2 regions of the Rhodoferax sp. LB1P47 genome follow, and region 1 is predicted to be linked to the other one. Evidence: predicted binding sites of a transcription regulator. Region 1 holds the regulator's gene; the other holds the start of a gene.
What was found. The regulator FNR, encoded in region 1, switches genes on or off when oxygen is low (the NO sensors DNR and NnrR bind a similar motif). The targets are predictions, from matches to a motif close to TTGATNNNNATCAA.

Region 1 (9,397 bases):
CGAGCGCATTCTGCACAACGATTAGGTATTGGCCCACCCCCAGGCTACAGCGCAAGCGCTTTTCGCCAACCCCCTCGGGGGGCAACACCAGCAGCCTGGCAAAGCCAGTTCTGCGGTGTTCTTGAGAAATGCAGGGGCCGCTTATCGCGAGCGGCCTAAGTGACGTTGGCTTGACTTGCATCAAAGTCTTTTTGGGCCATCGCTTCGACACTGCCATGAACACAAATGAGGTGCCCATGGCTTTTACGAATACACAAGTGGCCCCGCCGGAGGTCTATAGCGACACGGCGGTACGGCAGTTCTCCATCATGTCCGTGGTCTGGGGCGTGGTGGGCATGTTGGTGGGGGTCATCATTGCCTCGCAACTGGCCTGGCCGGAGCTGAACTTTGGCATCCCCTGGCTCAGCTACGGGCGCTTGCGGCCGCTGCACACCAACGCGGTGATTTTTGCGTTTGGCGGCTGCGCGCTGATGGCCACCAGCTTCTTTGTGGTGCAGCGCACCTGCCAGGTCCGGCTGTTTTGCCCGCCGCTGGCCTCCTTCGTTTTCTGGGGTTGGCAGGCGGTGATTGTGGCGGCGGCCATCAGCCTGCCGCTGGGCTACACCACCGGCAAGGAATACGCCGAACTGGAATGGCCGATCGACATCCTGATCACCCTGGTGTGGGTGGCCTACGCCATCGTGTTCTTTGGCACGGTGGGCCGCCGCCGGGTCAAGCACATCTATGTGGCCAACTGGTTTTATGGGGCGTTCATCATCGCCGTGGCGCTGCTGCATGTGGTGAACAGCGCCGAGGTGCCCGCAGGCTGGATGAAGTCCTACTCGGCCTACGCCGGGGTGCAAGATGCGATGGTGCAGTGGTGGTATGGCCACAACGCCGTGGGCTTCTTTTTGACCGCCGGATTTTTGGGAATGATGTACTACTTCATCCCCAAGCAGGCCGAGCGGCCGGTGTACTCGTACCGCCTGTCCATCGTCCACTTCTGGGCGCTGATCTTCACCTACATGTGGGCCGGCCCACACCACCTGCACTACACCGCGCTGCCGGACTGGACGCAGTCGCTGGGCATGGTGTTCTCGCTGATTCTGCTGGCCCCCAGCTGGGGCGGCATGATCAACGGCGTGATGACGCTCTCAGGCGCCTGGCACAAGCTGCGCGACGACCCGATCCTGCGCTTTTTGATCGTCTCGCTGTCCTTCTACGGCATGAGCACGTTTGAGGGCCCGATGATGGCCATCAAGACCGTCAACGCGCTCAGCCACTACACCGATTGGACGGTCGGCCACGTGCATTCTGGCGCTTTGGGCTGGGTGGGTTTTGTGACCATGGGTTCGCTGTACTACCTGATTCCGCGCATGTTTGGTGGCAAGACCATGTACAGCATCAAGGCGATTGAGTTGCACTTCTGGATGGCCACGATTGGCGTGGTTTTCTACATCGCCGCGATGTGGATTGCCGGGGTCATGCAGGGCCTGATGTGGGGCGCGGTGAACACCGACGGCACCCTGACCTACACCTTTGTGGAGAGCGTCAAGGCCACTTTCCCGTTTTATGTGGTGCGCATGGTGGGTGGCCTGCTGTACCTGGGCGGCATGCTGGTGATGGCCTGGAACGTGTGGATGACGGCGGTCTCCGGGCGCTCGGTGCTGGTGCCTGTGCCGTCGTTCCAACCCGCCCACGCTTGAGGAGCAGAACATGGCTGACAACAACAAACCGATTGCGTTTTTCTCGCACGAAAAGATCGAGACGAATAACTTTTTGATGATCGTGCTGATCTTGCTGGTGGTCGCCGTGGGCGGGCTGGTGGAGATCGTGCCGCTGTTCTTCCAGAAGTCCACCACTGAAGCCGTGACCGGCCTCAAGCCCTACACCCCGCTGCAACTGCTAGGCCGCGACATTTATCTGCGCGAGGGCTGCTACAACTGCCATTCGCAGATGATCCGCCCGTTCCGCGCCGAAACGCTGCGCTACGGCCACTACTCGGTAGCCGGTGAATTTGTTTACGACCACCCGTTCCAGTGGGGCAGCAAGCGCACCGGGCCGGACCTGCACCGCGTGGGCGGCAAGTACAGCGACGAGTGGCACCGCATCCACCTGAACAACCCGCGTGACGTGGTGCCCGAGTCCAACATGCCCGCCTACGCCTGGCTGGAAAAAGCCATCGTCGATCCGGCCGTGGTAGCGCCCCGCATGAAGGCCTTGCGCAGCGTGGGCGTGCCCTACACCGATGCCGAAATTGCCGCTGGTGCCGCCGCCGTGCAAGGCAAGACCGAGCAAGACGCGCTGATCGCCTACCTGCAAGTGCTGGGCCGGGCTTTGTCCGACCAGCTTGCCTTGCAGGCCGCGCCAGCCCCCGCTGCACCCGCCAGCGCCCCTTGATGCAGAAAGCCTTTTATGGATGTCACCACCTTGCGCGTTATCGCCACTGTTTGCAGCTTCGTCACCTTTATCGGTATCTGGGTCTGGGCGTTTTCGCGCCGCAATAAAGCGCAGTTTGAGGAAGCGGCGCAGCTGCCCTTCCAGCAAGACTGAGCCCACGAGGAATTTTTATGAGTGATTTCACCAGCGACTTTTGGTCGGTTTTTATTACCGCCGTCTCTATCGTCAGCATTGCCGCCTGCCTGTTGCTGCTGTGGGTTACGGCACGCAAAAAAGTGCCGTTCCAGGCCGACAACACCACCGGCCACGTGTGGGATGGCGACCTGCGCGAGATGAACAACCCGCTGCCCATTTGGTGGGTGGGCTTGTTCATTTTGACGGTGCTGTTCTCCATCGGCTACCTGGTGGTCTACCCCGGCCTGGGCAGCTACAAAGGCACGCTGGGCTGGACCCAGGTGGGCGAATATGAGGGCGAGGTGGTCCAGGCCAACCAGGCGCTGGAGCCGCTATACGCCAACTTCACCGCCTTGCCGCCGGAGAAGCTGGCGGGCAACGCGCAGGCCATGGGGGTGGGCGAACGCCTGTTCATGAACAACTGCGCCCAGTGCCACGGCTCGGACGCACGCGGCAGCAAGGGCTTTCCCAATCTGGCCGACGGCGACTGGCTGTACGGCGGCAGCCCGGAGAAAATTGCCGAAACCCTGCACCAGGGCCGCATCGGCCAGATGCCGCCGATGGCCGCTGCCGTGGGCACGCCGGACGATGTGAAGAACGTGGCCAACTACGTGCTCAGCCTGTCCGGCAGTCCGCACGACTCGCTGCGTGCCGCCCTGGGCAAGTCCAAGTTTGGCGTGTGCGCCGCCTGCCACGGCGTGGGCGGCAAGGGCAACCCGGCCCTGGGCGCACCCAATCTGGCCGACGACACCTGGCTGCACGGCTGGGGCGAGGCCGCCATTATCGCGATGGTCAACAACGGCAAAACCAACCAGATGCCCGCCCAGCAGGGCAAGCTGACCGAGGCGCAGATCCACGTGTTGACGAGTTATGTGTGGGGCTTGTCGAATAAAGCGACCCCGTAGTTGGGTTCACGTATGCATACATTGTTGGTGGCTGCCCGCCCCCACCCCAGCCCTCCCCCGAAGAGGGAGGGGGTAATGCATCTTCTCCCTCCCCCTCTGGGGGAGGGCTGGGGTGGGGGCCGGATGTCCTGCCTTACTCCCGCTATACCCACCATGCCTTCCGTCCATGCAGCCCCGTAAAACCATCCCCATCATCCCTGCCGAGGGCGAGCTGGTGTCGCTGTATGCGGCCCAGCCCAAGATCTATCCACGCTCGGTGCAGGGCCTGTTTGCCCGCTGGCGCTGGGGCATGGTGTTCCTCACGCAGTTGGTGTTCTACGGCCTGCCGTGGCTGCAATACGGCGAGCGCCAGGCGGTGCTGCTGGACCTGGCGGCGCGGCGCTTTTACCTGTTTGGGCTGGTGCTGTACCCGCAGGATTTCATCTACCTCACCGGCTTGCTGGTGGTGTCGGCCCTGTCGCTGTTTTTGTTCACCGCCGTGGCCGGGCGGCTGTGGTGTGGCTTTGCCTGCCCGCAAACCGTGTACAGCGAAATTTTTATGTGGATCGAGCGCCGCATCGAGGGCGACCGCAGCGCCCGCATGCGGCTGGACGGTGGCCCTTTGTCTACCGCCAAGCTGGGGAAAAAGTGGGCCAAGCACGCGGTGTGGATGCTGCTGTCGCTGTGGACCGGCTTTACCTTTGTGTCGTACTTCACGCCCACGTATGCGCTGCTGCAAGAGTCGCTGGACCTGAGCTTTGGCTCGTGGGAGGTCTTTTGGGGCTTGTTCTACAGCGCCGCCACCTACGGCAACGCAGGCTTCATGCGCGAGCAGGTGTGCAAATACATGTGCCCCTACGCCCGCTTCCAGAGCGCCATGTTCGACAAGGACACGCTCATCGTCAGCTACGACACCGCCCGGGGCGAACCGCGCGGGGCCCGCTCGCGCAAGGCCGACCCTGCCACGCTGGGCCTGGGCTCGTGTGTGGACTGCACCCTGTGCGTGCAGGTCTGCCCCACCGGCATCGACATCCGCCAGGGCCTGCAATACGAGTGCATCAACTGCGCCGCCTGCGTGGACGTGTGCGATGGGGTGATGGACAAAATGGGCTACGCCCGGGGGCTGGTGCGCTTTGCCACCCAGAACGGCATCCAGGGGGGCTGGACGGCCCGCCAGATGCTGCGCCGCGTGCTGCGGCCTCGGGTGCTGGTCTACACCGTGCTGCTGTGGACGCTGATCTTGTGCCTGGGCTTCAGCCTGGCGATGCGCACGCCGCTGAAAGTAGACGTGGTGCGCGACCGCGCCGCCTTGTCACGCATTGTGGCTGGGGGCCAGCTGGAGAACGTCTACCGCCTGCAAGTGATGAACGCCACCGAGTCGCCCCAGCGCTACACCCTGGCCGCCCACGGGCTGGCCGGGCTGGCCGTGGCATCTGACCCGGTGGTGGAGGTGGGTGCGGTGCAGTCGCGCTGGGTGGCGGTGCGGCTGCACATCCCCTACGGTTCGGCCACGCCGGGTTCGCACCCGGTGGTGTTCGACATCCAGACCGCCGACGGCCAACACCGCGTTTCTGAAAAATCGACGTTCATCGTCCCCCGATAAAGGCCGCCCTATGTCCACACCGTTCACGCCCACTCGCCCCCACCCCAACCCTCCCCCGGGGGGGGAGGGAGTAACACGGGGCCCGAATATGCCCCCTCCCCCCCCGGGGGAGGGTTGGGGTGGGGGCCTGTCTGTCGCGCAACCCTGGTGGAAATTCGGCCACGTGTGGCTGGTCATCTCTGGCCCGCTGATCGTGGTGGTGGCCGGGTTGGTCACCGCCTGGATCGCCTTCAGCCAGCAAGACCCGGTGCTGGCGCAAGACTATTACCGCCAGGGTTTGAACATCAACAAAACCCTGGCCCAGCAGGGTTCGCTGGCCCCCGCCATGCAGGGCCGCAACCACGCCGCCACGCCCGCAGGCGCAGTACCAACGAAATAGTGAAAACAATGCCTAAAGGCAGAACGCACGCCCACCAAAAACACCGCAAAACCGGCTTTGCTGGGCTGCTGGTGTTGCCCCCTGCAAGGGGGGTTGGCGAAAACATGCGTTCTCGGCCCAAAGGGCCGATTCCGGGGCAGTGTGTAGCCTGGGGGTGAGCCTATTTACATGCAGACTTGGGGGTTGACGATGCGCTTTAAAGCATCGGTATCCAGGATGCGGATGTGGCGCTGTTTGACTTCCACCATCCCGTCCTCGGCAAATTTGCTGAAGGTGCGGCTCACCGTCTCCAGCTTCAGGCCCAGGTAGCTGCCGATTTCTTCGCGCGTCATGCGCAGTACCAGCTCCAGCGGCGAGAAGCCACGCGCATGCAGGCGTTGCACCAGGTTCAGCAAAAAGGCCGCCAGCCGCTCTTCGGCCCGCATGCTGCCCAGCAGCAGCATCACGCCGTGCTCGCGCACGATCTCGCGGCTCATGATTTTGTGCACATGGCGCTGCAAGGCGTTGACCTCGCGCGACAGCTCTTCGATGCGGTTAAACGGCATCTCGCAGACCTCGGCATCCTCCAGCGCCACCGCGTCGCAGGTGTGCTGCTCGTGGACGATGCCGTCCAACCCGATGATCTCGCCCGCCATCTGGAAGCCGGTGACCTGGTCACGCCCGTCTTCGGTGGTGATGGAGGTTTTGAAAAACCCGGTGCGGATGGCGTACAGCGCGGTAAACGCCTCGCCGTTGCGGAACAGCGTGGCCCCGCGTTTGACCTTGCGGCGCACGGCCACCAGGCCGTCGATGCGGTCCAGCTCGTCCTGGTTCAGGCCCAGCGGCATGCACAGCTCGCGCAGATTGCAGTTCGAGCAGGCGACTTTGATGGCAGATGGGTTCATGCGCACAGTATGGACTTTTTATAAGCAGCCATTGTCTGCATAACGATCTGCAACGGTCTTGATCCACGTCAAGGATGCGAAACAGACTTCGCGGCACATTCCAGCCCATGATCCGCACCACGCCTGAGCCTATTTCTGCCGAACTCTTACAGCGCTACGACGTGCCGGGGCCGCGCTACACCTCGTACCCCACCGCCGACCGGTTTGTGGAGGCCTTCACCGGCGACGACTACGCCCGCGCCCTGCGCCTGCGCCGAGACACCGCCACCGCGCTGCCGCTGTCGCTCTACGTCCACATTCCGTTTTGCGAATCGCTGTGCTACTACTGCGCCTGCAACAAAATCATTACCAAACGCCACGAGCGCGGCGCGCAGTACCTGCATTACCTGGAGCGCGAAATAGTCCTGCACACCGCCCAGCTGGGCGCAGGCCGGGCGGTTAGCCAGCTGCACCTGGGCGGCGGCAGCCCTACGTTTTTGAGCGATGCCGAGCTGGCCCAGCTCATGGCCCTGCTGCGCCAGCATTTCAGCCTGGCCCCTGGCGGCGAATACGCCATCGAGGTCGATCCCCGCACCGTAGACCCCACCCGGCTGGCCACCCTGGCGGCGCTGGGCTTCAACCGCCTGAGCTTTGGCGTGCAAGATTTCGATGCCGATGTGCAAAAAGCCGTGCACCGCGTGCAGCCCGCCGAGGATGTATTTGGGTTGGTGGCGGATGCACGCAGGCTGGGCTTTGGGTCCATCAACACCGACCTGATCTACGGCCTGCCGCGCCAAACCCCCACCTCGTTTGCCCGCACCCTGGCGCAGATAGTGCAGCTGCGCCCCGACCGCATCGCCCTCTACGCCTACGCCCACCTGCCCCAGCGCTTCAAGCCGCAGCGCCGCATCTTGTCCGCCGACCTGCCCAGCGCCGCCGACAAACTGGCCATGCTGTCGCAGGCGCTGGATGTGCTCATCGGTGCGGGCTACGTGTACGTGGGCATGGACCACTTCGCCCTGCCGGGCGACACCCTGGCCGTGGCCAAGCGCCAGGGGCGGCTGCACCGCAACTTCCAGGGCTACAGCACCCAGCCCGACTGCGACCTGGTGGGCCTGGGCGTGTCGGCCATTGGCCGCATCGGCCCCACCTACAGCCAGAACGCCAAAACCCTGGAGGAGTACTGCGACAAGATCGACCAGGGCCAGCTCCCCGTGGTGCGCGGCCTGGCCCTGAACCGCGACGACCTGGTGCGCCGCGCCACCATCATGGCCCTGATGTGCCAGGGCGCAGTGCAGTTTGAATCCATCGAACTGGCCTATTTGGTGGACTTCAAAGCCACCTTCGCCGCCGAGCTACAGGCCTTGCAGCCGCTGGTGCAGGCCGGCATGGTCAGCGTAGATGGCACCAGCATCCAGGTCACCGCCACCGGCTGGTTCTTCGTGCGCGCCGTGGCTATGGTGTTCGACCGCTACCTGCAAGCCGACCACAACCGCGCCCGGTTTTCGCGTGTTATTTGACTCACCCCCAGGCTACAGTGCTTCGCATCTTTCGCCACCCCCCTTGCAGGGGGCAACACCAGCAGCCTGGCAAAGCCAGTTCTGCGGTGTTCTGCGAAGGGGCATCGCTGCGCTTGCCTTGGGTAAGACCGGGGCGTTTATTTCACCCCGATATTCCTCCCTCCCCCGCAAGGGGAGGGTCGGGGTGGGGGCCGGATGTCCTGCCTTACTCCCTCTCCCGCTTGCGGGAGAAAGACAGGGCCGGTGTGAGGGCCTGACCCCATGTCCACCACCCTAGCCTGGACCGCCCTGCTCATGGGCCTGGCCGGTGGCCCGCACTGCGCCGCCATGTGTGGCGCAGCCTGCACCGGCGTGGTACGGGTGGCCGGGGCCCGCCAAGGCATGCTGCAACTGCAAGCCGGTCGCCTGCTGGGCTACACGCTGGCGGGCGCCTTGGCCGCCGCCACCGTCAACACCCTGGCCTGGCTCACTGCCCCCGCCGCTGCGCTGCGCCCGGTGTGGACGCTGTTCCACGTGGCCGTGCTGGTCTGGGGCGGCACGCTGCTGGTGCTGGCGCGGCAACCCCTGTGGGTCGATGGCCTGGGCAGCACGCTGTGGGCCAAGCTGCGGCCCCGCCTGGCCGGTCGCTCGTGGGTGTTTGTGGCCGGGGCCGCCTGGGCGCTCATGCCCTGCGGTTTGCTGTACTCGGCCCTGCTGGTCGCATCCCTCAGCGGCGGCCCGCTGGACGGTGCGTTGTGCATGGCCTTGTTTGCCCTGGGCAGCAGCATCACCCTGGTGGCCGGGCCGTGGCTCTGGCTGCGCCTGCAAGCCTGGCGCAGCCCCCAGCGTAAAGATTGGGGCATGCGCTTGGCCGGCGCATCGCTGGTGGGGGTGGCCGTGTGGGCGCTGCTGCACGACATGGACCCACGCGTGATGGAGTTCTGCCAAAGCCTGTGGTGAAATTCGCCCCATGCACGTTCAATCTCACTTCTGGGCCGACCTCACCACCCGCGACTTCGCGCAGCTCGACCCGGCCCGCACCGTCGCCGTACTGCCCGTGGCCGCCACCGAGCAACACGGCCCGCACCTGCCGCTGAGCGTGGACACCACCCTGGTCGATGGCGTTATCCATGCCGCGCTGCCGCACCTGCCTGCCGATGCGTCGGTACTGGTGCTGCCCACCCAGCAGGTCGGCTTCAGCCCCGAACATGTGCGCTTCCCCGGTACGCTCACCCTGTCCAGCGAAACCCTGATCCGCGTCTGGACCGAGCTGGGTGCCTGTGTGGCCCGCAGCGGGGTCAAAAAGCTGTTGATTTTTAACGCCCACGGCGGCCAGGTCAGCCTGATGGACATCGTGGCCCGCACCCTGCGCACCGAGCATGGCCTGCTGGTCTACAGCGCCAGCTGGTTCAACCTGCCGCTGGGCGCTGCGAACGACTTGTTCAGCCCCGAAGAACACCGCTTCGGCATCCACGCGGGCGATACCGAAACCTCGATGATGCTGGCCCTGCGCCCGCAATGGGTGCGCATGGAGCAGGCCCGCGATTTCCCATCCACCTCGCAAGACCGCGCCGCCAAGTACCCCATCCTGGGCAACGGCAAAAGCGCCAAGCTGG
Region 2 (9,397 bases), on a different contig from region 1:
CTGGCCGCTATTGCCAAATATGGCATTGAAAAACAGATCGGCTACATCTCCACCGGCGGCGGCGCTTTCCTGGAAATCCTGGAAGGCAAAACCCTGCCCGCGTTCGAGATTCTGCAAAAGCGCGCAGCCTGATCTACATCAAGGGCGGTTCGCCCGAGGGCCGATACGCTCCTGAGCAACTTCAGGAGAAATCGTATGGCTTTGTTGGAATGGTCGGACGCGCTGTCCTTGGACTTGGCGTGTATGGACGACACCCACCGCGAGTTCGTGGACTTGCTGGCGGTGGTGGTGTCTGCGCCGGATGCTGACTTGCTGCGGGTGTGGCGCGCACTGATCGTGCACACCGAAGCGCATTTTGGCCAGGAGGACCGCTGGATGCAGGCGACCCGGTTTGCCTCGGTCAACTGCCACAGCATGCAGCACAAAGTGGTGCTCACCGTGATGCACGAAGGCGCGGTGCAGGGGCAGGCGGGGAATCTGCCCTGCATACGGGAGATGGCATCCGAACTCGGCCCCTGGTTTCTCCAGCACGCCCAGAGCATGGACGCGGCGCTGGCCTTGCATGTGCGCCGGGTGGGTTTTGACCCGCTCACCGGACAGATTGCCAGCCCAGATGCCTTGCCTGCCACGCCCATCCACGGCTGTGGCGGTACCGACTGCACTGACGTACGGGCGGCCGCCATGGCCTGAAAACGGGCTCTGTCAAAAAGCGCCGTTATCGGCGCTTTTTTTATTTAGAAGCGCCAGCCCAGGCCGATGCCGAACAGCACCGGGTCCACCTTGAACGTGCCCAGCGTGCTCCCCGCCGCCGCAACGTCGGTGCGGATATAGACCTTTTTCACGTCGATGTTCAAGCTAAGGTGGGGGGCCAGCGGAATGTCTACGCCCGCCTGGAGCGCAGGGCCGAAGCTGTTGCGGTCCACCGTGACACCTGCGGGCAGGTCCACAGAGCTGATCCGGGTGTAGTTCAGGCCCGCGCCCACATAGGGTTTAAAGCCGGGGGCCTGGAAATGGTATTGCAGCGTCAAGGTGGGCGGCAGGTGCTTGAAGCTGCCAATCGGCGTGCCACTGGCGCTCAGGGTTTGCTTTTGGGGCACCGTCAGCACCAGTTCGGCGGCGATCTGCGGGGTGAAGAAGTAGCTGATATCCAGCTCAGGCAACCATTTGTTGTTGATGGACAAGGCCAGCGGCGTGCTATCGCCGTTGCTGCTGTCCAGATGCACGGCACGGGCCCGTACCAGCCAAGGGCCTTCGCTGCCGGGCTGGGCAAATGCAGGGGCCGACACCAAGGCGCACAGAGCGAGGGCCCAGAGGGAGTTTTTCATGTTTTTTTCATCCAATGCATGGGAACATTCCCATACCCTGGATTACAAAAGAGGCGGACCCCAGGCGGTTTGCGTCGGGTCAAAGCCGGGGCGCGCCCAGATTGCGTTACATCAATAGTGGGCGGGTTTACGCAGCGCCCCGGGGCTTGGGCGGGCTGGTGGCAAGGCCCGCAAAGTCGGTCCAGCAGTTGCGGCTGAAGTCGTACAGCTTGCAGTTGCGGGCGGTGTCGAAATACCAGCGCCACGAAAACGGCTGGATGATGATGCGCTCGGGCAGCAGCTCTTCCAGCTTGGCTTGGGCTTCTTTCAGGCGGTACAGCGGGATGCTCATGTCCACGTGGTGGGCGGTGTGCTCCATGATGTGGTGGACCAGCGCGCCAAACTGGAGCGGAAAGGTCAGGTGCACCGTGGTCGATACAAACGGCTGGGCGCGCAGCCAGATGGCCCGGTCATCGTGCCACGACACCTTCACGTGCGTGTGGTGGCCATAGATCACAAAGCCCATCATGTTGAACCAGAAGAACATCGGCACGGCAAAGCCCAGCAGCAGCAGCAGTGCCACCGATTGCTCGGTCGCCAACGCGGCGGCCACCAGCGCCGCTATCCAGACCAGGGCAAAGGCGCTGACCAGCAAGCAGTCCCAGGTGAAGATGGCGCGGTTGGTATTGCCCATTTGTGATTGGGGCGGAAACATCATCTTCTTCCACCAGATCTCCACCATGTAGTACATGCCCGGCCCCCAGCCGCTGCGGTAGATGCGTTGCAGCAGCCGGCCCACGGGCGACAGCGCGGCGTATTCCGCCTGCGTCAGCGGGGCCCAGACAAAATCCACGCCCTTGAGGTTGGTAAAGCCGTGGTGCACCACGTTGTGGCCCACGTCCCACAGGCTGTAGGCGGTGAGCGACGGCAAAAACGCGATGCGGCCCAGCCATTTGTTCAGGCGGCGGTGCGGCGTCAGGCTTTGGTGGCAGCCGTCGTGGCCGATGACGAACAGGCGGCCAATCACGAAGCCTGCGGCCAGTCCACACAGCAATTTGGCCCATGCCGGTGCCAGCAGCACGGTGCCCGCCAGCAGGCTGGCGAGCAAAACGTAGTCAAAAACCAACAGGTATACCGCCCGCAGCGTGGTGCGCTGGGACAGCGGAATCAGCCAGGACCGGATCACCTTGCGGTGCGGCAAAGGTTCGCCGGGTGCCAGCGGTAGAGGGGATGGTTCAATCGAAGAAGACATGGCAAAACACGGGTAACGTGAGGGTTCGGATGGGTGAATTGCCTAGCGGGGCGGAGGGCCCGCGCATGGGTACGCAAATCAGCAGTTGGATGCTATACGCAGGGGGCGGCTGCGGTACTGACCAAGATCAAAGTGTGGACGAAATGTTCAAGCATGGTAACTTTGTACCATGCCTCAATGCCAGCGGTGGAACAAGGGTTTTCATGCTTGTCTTGTAACCTTTTGGTAACTATTTTCGTGTGAGAATGGAAACTAAATTACAACGGAGACTCTGTCATGCCCCGCCTTGCCACCAAAATTGTTGCCACCCTCGGCCCTGCTTCCAACACCCCGGAAATCCTGGAGCAGTTGATTCGGGCCGGTGTCAACGTCGTGCGGCTGAACTTCAGCCACGGCAAGGCGCAAGACCACATTGACCGCGCCATGATGGTCCGCGAAGCCGCCAAACGGGCCGGTGTGGAAGTGGCCATCATGGCCGACCTGCAAGGCCCCAAGATCCGCGTCGGCAAGTTTGCCGACAACAAAGTCATGCTGGAGCCAGGCCAGAAATTCGTGCTCGACGCGGCCCGCACCGAGCTGGGCGACATTGACGCCGTGGGCTTGGACTACAAATCATTGCCACGCGAAGTCAAGGCGGGCGACGTGCTGTTGCTCAACGACGGCCTGATCGTGATGACGGTGGAGGCCGTGCGCGGCGATGCGGTGCACTGCATCGTCAAGCTCGGCGGCGAGTTGTCCAACAACAAAGGCATCAACAAGCAGGGTGGCGGCCTAACCGCCCCGGCCCTGACCGCCAAGGACATGGAGGACATCCGCACCGCGATGAGCTTCCAGGCCGACTACGTGGCCGTGAGCTTCCCCAAGAACGCCACCGACATGGAAATGGCCCGCCAGTTGTGCAACGTGGCCGCTGCCGAGTTCAACCACCGGCCCGGCCTGATCGCCAAGATCGAGCGTGCCGAAGCCATCCCGCACCTGCAATCCATTCTGGATGCCAGCGACGGCATCATGGTGGCGCGCGGTGATTTGGCGGTCGAGGTGGGCAACGCTGCCGTACCCGCTTTGCAAAAACGCATGATCCGCATGGCCCGCGCCAGCGACAAGGTGGTGATTACCGCCACCCAGATGATGGAAAGCATGATCACCAACCCGGTGCCGACCCGCGCCGAGGTAAGCGACGTGGCCAACGCCGTGCTGGACGGCACCGATGCCGTGATGCTGAGCGCCGAAACCGCCGCCGGTAAATTCCCGCTGGAAACCGTGCTGGAAATGGCCAACATCTGCCGCGAAGCCGAAAAAGCCGAATATGGCGAACTGGAAGCCGACTTCAAGGGCAAAACCTTCAGCCGCATCGACCAGTCCATCGCCATGGGCGCCCTGTTTACCGCCCAGCATTTGGGTGCCAAAGCCATTGTGGCCATGACCGACAGCGGCTCCACCGCCCTGTGGATGAGCCGCCACAGCATCCACGTGCCGATCTATGCACTTACACCGCGCCTGGCCACCCAGCGCAAGATGGCGCTGTACCGCAACGTGCTGCCGCTGTTAATGGATGCCAGCAGCGACCGCGACACCGCGCTGGAGCAGGCCGAGCGCCACCTCACCAAGCGCGGCATCGTGCAACGCGGGGATATCTATGCCATCACCTGCGGCGAACCTATGGGCGCACCCGGCGGCACCAATATGCTGAAGATTTGCCAAGTCAGCTGATCCACCCGCCTGGCAGGGCTTTGCGTCCTGCGTCCCACTGCATGCAGGGTCCAGGCCCTGCATTTCTATTAGGACTTACGCAGCGCCCTCTGTAGTGCCCATTGGGCGCACAGAGGGTCTTGCGTAAGTCCTGTCTATTTGAGCAGAGCCTTTTCAGGCCCCTGTCGCACAGTGCCGGTACAGGTCCAGCGCCGGGCGGTAGACCCCGGTCTGCACCCCCATCAGGCCCAGCACCGAGTGGAAAAAATTGTCGTGCGAAATGCGCGCCGCTGCCTGTTGTTGCAGGCAGGCCGGTGCAATGCCGCTGCGCTGCGTGAACGCCGGGGATAGCCAGGTGATCCACGGCACCTGCTTTTGCACATCCGGGGCCACGGCATACGGCAAGCCGTGCAGGTAAATGTTGTTCTCGCCCAGTGATTCACCGTGGTCGGCCACGTACTGCATGGCGGTATCCCACTGGCCGGAGCGGGCTTGCAGCCACTGCACCACCCCGTCCAGCAGAAAGTCGGTTTCCACAATCGTGTTGTCGTAGGCATTGGTGATGCTCGCCTGGCTGCATTCCTGCAAGGCGCTGCTCAGACATTCCGGGCCAAATTGTTTGCGCTGCGCCGCGCTACGGCGGCTGTAGGCCGGGCCGTGGCCGCCCATTTGGTGCAGAACCACCACCACGCCTTGGGCGCGGGCGGCGGCGGGCAGGGCGGCGATGCGCGCGTCCAGGCCGTGCAGCATCACCGCATCGAAGCATTCCGCACCCTCGCACAAGCCCAGTCCCGAGGAGTCGGGCACTGGCACTCCGGTGGTGCTGGCGCTGACCACCCGGTCGCACACGCCCTTGCAGCCCGACTGGTTGTCTACCCACAGCACGGCCAGTCCGGCGCGTTGCAGCACGTCGAGCAGGCCTTCAGTATCGGCATCGCGGGCGCTGTAGCCCTCGCGTCCTAGCGGCGAAAACATGCACGGCACCGAGGCGGCGGTGCTGGTGCCGCAGGACCAGGCGTTGGTAAAGCTCACCAACTGGCCAAATTTGGCCTGGGCTTGCAGCAGCGGCGTGGTGTTGCGGGCGTAGCCGTTGATGCCGAAGTTGCCGCTGCGGGCGGTTTCGCCCAGCACCAATACCAGCAGCGGTGGACGGCTAGGGGCGCTGGCATTGGCCGCCAAATGTGCGTCCTCGCCCAGCGGCAGCAGCGGCCCGGTGTGGGCCACCTTGGGGTGTGCCAGACGGGCCACGGCGTACACGCTGTTGAGCGGGTTGACCAGGTAGCGCAGCTGGGTGTGGTTGCGCATCAGGCTTGCCATATTTTGGTAAATAAGGCCTGTAGCGCATATAGATATTGCGCAGTAAGCTATAAAATATATAGCATTCTTGCCGTGCGCCTTTGCCCCCTGCGGGTAGCGCAACACGGCCCGCCAAAGCCACCAGGCCGGTGCGCCCGCCAGCCCGGCGATGGTTAGCAGCAGCCGCCAGTGCAGCAGGTCGGCGGCTTCGCGCACATCGGTTTGCAGGGCATTGGTCAGCATGGTCGCGTCGATCACGATGCCGTAGCTCAGCATGAAGTAACTGCCCACGGCGGTCACCACCAGCAGCACGGTGAGCACCGGCTTGAGCAACCAGCGGGGTGCCAACAGGGTCAGCAGCGACACCAGGGCGCCCAGCAAGGCGGCAACGCCTAGCCCCAACCCCAGGGCCAAACGCAAACCGGCCACGCCCTGTAGCGCGCCCAATGGGTGCAAAGCCTGCCACAGCGCCAGATTGCCCACGCTGGCCATCCACAGGCACAGCAGCACGGTGGCGGTGTGCGGATGCCAATCGGCAGTGCGCGTCAGTGGGTTCCAGGCGGCCCCGGGCAACACGTGGCCGTGCTGGATTGACTTATGCTTGCGCATGGCGGCCTCCTGCCCAGTGCTGGTGGGCCGCATCGCCGATCCAGGCTACTGCCCAGCACAGCCAGGCGGTCCACAGCGTATGGCTGGCGTAGTGCGCGCCGCGCATCTGCTGTGCTAGCCCGAACACCGTACCGGCCAGCATGGCCCCCATGAGCCAGCGGCGTGCGATGTTCGGCTGCGCCCGGTAAACGAAATAGCCGCCCAGAAACGAAAACCCCGCCGTGGCGTGCCCCGCCGGGAAGCAGCGGCCACTGCCACCATCGTGCAAGGTCCACTGCCAATGCGATATGTGCTGTGCCACGCCGCCAAACGCATGCATATCCCAGGGGCAGCTGCTGGCGCTGGAGGACTTGAGGATGGAGACCGCCAATGCCCCGGCGATGGGCGTGATGGCCAGCTGGATGCGCCGCGACATCGGTAGCTGCACTAACGGGCCAAACGGCAGCACCGCCCCCACGCACAACGCCAGCACCAGTGCCCAGGCCAGCAAGCGCCCGCCCTCGTGCAGCACCGTGGACAGCAGCCAGTGGTCGCGCAGCGCAAAGCCTTGGCTGTTGCCAAACCACGCAGCCACCGGCACATCCCAGCCGCTAGCATCCCACGCCAGCAGCACGCCCAGGGCCAAAACGGTGGCCCACCCCTGTTTTTCAATTTGCATGGGGGCGAGTCTTGGGGCCGCGCATTAAGCCACCCTTAAGGGCCGCACAATACGGCCCATGCGCATCTTGGTAGTAGAAGACGACACGGGCATTGCCCTCGGCCTCAGCGTAGGCCTGCGCCAGCGCGGCTATGCCGTGGATCTGGTGGGCAACCTGGCCGCTGCGTGGAGCGCGCTGTGCGTCGAGCCGTTTGACCTGGTACTGCTCGACCTGGGCCTGCCCGACGGCGATGGCCGCAGCCTGCTGGAGCGGGTGCGCAGCAGCAACGCAGCCCTGCCCGATGCCCACACCCCGGTGCTGATCATGACCGCGCGCGACGCGGTGGCCTCGCGCATCGAGGGCCTGGACTCGGGGGCCGACGACTACGTGACCAAACCCTTCGATGCCGATGAGCTAGAGGCCCGCATGCGCGCCCTGCTGCGCCGCGCCGCCGGGCGGGCGCAGCCGCTGCTGACCCTGGGCGCCCTGTCGCTCAACCCCGCCACCCGCAGCGTGCACCAAGCCGGGCAGCTGGTGGCCTTGTCGGGGCGCGAATATGCGGTGCTGCTGGCCCTGCTGCAAGCCCGGGGCCGGGTGCTGTCGCGGGCGCAGATTGAGACCACGCTGTACAGCTTCGACCAGCTGCTGGAGAGCAACGCGATCGAGGTCCACATCCACCACCTGCGCAAAAAACTCGGTGCCGCGCTGATCCAGACCCTGCGCGGCGTGGGCTACTTTGTGCCGCAGGAGCCCGCATGACCCGCCGGAGCAGCTCGTTGACCCGGCACCTGCTGGTCTGGGCCCTGGGGGCGCTGGTGGTAGTGTGGCTGGGCTTTATGGTGGTAGGCGTGCAAACCGGGCGGCACGAGTCCGATGAACTGACCGACGGCCACCTAGCCGGTGTCTCGGCCCTGCTGTTGCGCCAGCAAGGCGGCACATTTACCGCCGACGATGTACGGCCCCTGGCCGGGACCCACCCAGACTTGAAAAACCACGACTACCAACAGTCGCTAAGTGTGGTGGTGTGGGATGCGGCGGGCCGGGTGCTGACCTACACCGGCGTGGCCGCACTGCCCGCCTTTGCGCAGGACGAAGGCTTTGTCGATCTGCAACTCGGCCCCCAGGCCACGCACTGGCGCGGCTTTGCCCGTTGGGATGCCGACGGCCCGGCCCGCACCCGCCGGGTAATGGTGCTGCTGAGCACCGAAGAACGCGACGACCTGGCCTGGGACATTGCCGAGCAGATGGTCTTGCCCAGCCTGTGGCTGCTGCCGGTGGTGGCGCTGGCGCTGGGCCTGGCGATACGCCGTGGTCTGCGACCACTGCACTTGCTGTCGGCCGATGTGCATGCGCTGGACGTGGCCCAGGCCAGCACCTTGCAGGCCCGGCACCCGCACACCGAGTTCGAGGCGGTGGTGGTGGCCATCAACATCCTGGTGGCCCGCCAGCAGGCCGCCCTGCAACAGGAGCGGGCGCTGGCCGATGAAGTGGCCCACGAACTGCGCACCCCGCTGGCCTCCCTGGCCCTGCTGGCGCGGGCCCTGCAAGGCCCGCTGTCAGAGGCCGAGCGGCAGACCAGCCTGCACCAGCTGGAGGCCGATGCCCTGCGGGCGGGCACCGTGGTGGCGCAGCTGCTGGCGCTGGCCCGCACCAGCCGGGTGGCGCTGGCCGAATCGGCCGAACCGGTGGCGCTGCGGGCGCTGGCCCAGCGCGTGGTGGCCGACTACGCCCCCGCCGCCTGGGTCAGCGGCCATGCGCTGGCGGTCAGCGGCGATGCCGATCCGGTGGTGTCCGGCCACCCGGTGTTGATTGAGCTGGCCCTGCGCAACCTGGTAGAAAACGCCCTGCGCCACACGGCACGCGGCACCGACATCGAGGTCCAGGTGGGCAGCCACCCGGCCGCCGCCTGGCTACAGGTGTGCGATACCGGTGCGCCGGGTGGCCCCGCCCAGGCGGTGGACGGGCTTGGCCTGGGCCACAAAATTGCCCGCCGGGTGGCCGAAGTCCACGGCGGGCAATTGGAGCAGGTCCGCGTTTCGCCGGATGTAGCGGGTAAGCCAAGCCACTGGCACAGCTGTTATCGGCTGACTTTGGCTTGGGGGCCAGCACAGGGAAAACGCTAGAATTGGCCGAGTTACGAAGCGGTTACCAAACTGCCCGGCCCCCATTTTTAACTCTCTGGACCCCCCACCATGGCACTCGTCTCTATGCGCGAACTGTTGGACCATGCCGCCGCCCGCGGCTATGGCATTCCGGCCTTCAACGTCAACAACCTGGAGCAAGTCCAGGCCGTCATGCAAGCCGCCGACGAGGTGGGTGCGCCGGTGATCCTGCAAGCCAGCGCCGGTGCCCGCAAATACGCCGGCGAGCCCTTCATCAAGCACCTGATCCAGGCGGCGGTGGAAACCTGGCCGCACATCCCACTGGTGATGCACCAAGACCACGGCCAAAGCCCCGACATCTGCCAAGGCGCGATCAACCTGGGCTTTAGCTCGGTGATGATGGACGGCTCCTTGCAGTCCGACGGCAAAACCATCGCCAGCTTTGACTACAACGTCGAAGTCACCCGCCAAGTGGTGGCACTGGCGCACCGCGTCGGCGTGACGGTC

Region 2: AC0969_RS12145 (fatty acid desaturase) is a predicted target of FNR. The motif match lies at 2,674-2,687, and genes of this name have one in related genera.

The regions. Positions count from the first base shown of each region.
Region 1 covers NZ_JBWMAU010000010.1:113,836-123,232, reverse strand. The annotation lists gene ccoS (cbb3-type cytochrome oxidase assembly protein CcoS) at 1-25, shown strand, start outside; gene ccoN (cytochrome-c oxidase, cbb3-type subunit I) at 237-1,685, shown strand; gene ccoO (cytochrome-c oxidase, cbb3-type subunit II) at 1,696-2,379, shown strand; gene AC0969_RS12900 (cbb3-type cytochrome oxidase subunit 3) at 2,395-2,532, shown strand; gene ccoP (cytochrome-c oxidase, cbb3-type subunit III) at 2,550-3,458, shown strand; gene ccoG (cytochrome c oxidase accessory protein CcoG) at 3,625-5,040, shown strand; gene AC0969_RS12885 (FixH family protein) at 5,129-5,419, shown strand; gene fnr (fumarate/nitrate reduction transcriptional regulator Fnr) at 5,584-6,303, opposite strand; gene hemN (oxygen-independent coproporphyrinogen III oxidase) at 6,411-7,802, shown strand; gene AC0969_RS12870 (sulfite exporter TauE/SafE family protein) at 8,064-8,741, shown strand; gene AC0969_RS12865 (creatininase family protein) at 8,752-9,397, shown strand, end outside.
Region 2 covers NZ_JBWMAU010000009.1:128,060-137,456, forward strand. The annotation lists gene AC0969_RS12130 (phosphoglycerate kinase) at 1-132, shown strand, start outside; gene AC0969_RS12135 (hemerythrin domain-containing protein) at 196-690, shown strand; gene AC0969_RS12140 (OmpW/AlkL family protein) at 735-1,325, opposite strand; gene AC0969_RS12145 (fatty acid desaturase) at 1,453-2,556, opposite strand; gene pyk (pyruvate kinase) at 2,833-4,266, shown strand; gene AC0969_RS12155 (phosphoethanolamine transferase) at 4,420-6,150, opposite strand; gene AC0969_RS12160 (phosphatase PAP2 family protein) at 6,137-6,808, opposite strand; gene AC0969_RS12165 (response regulator) at 6,867-7,547, shown strand; gene AC0969_RS12170 (ATP-binding protein) at 7,544-8,911, shown strand; gene fba (class II fructose-bisphosphate aldolase) at 8,981-9,397, shown strand, end outside.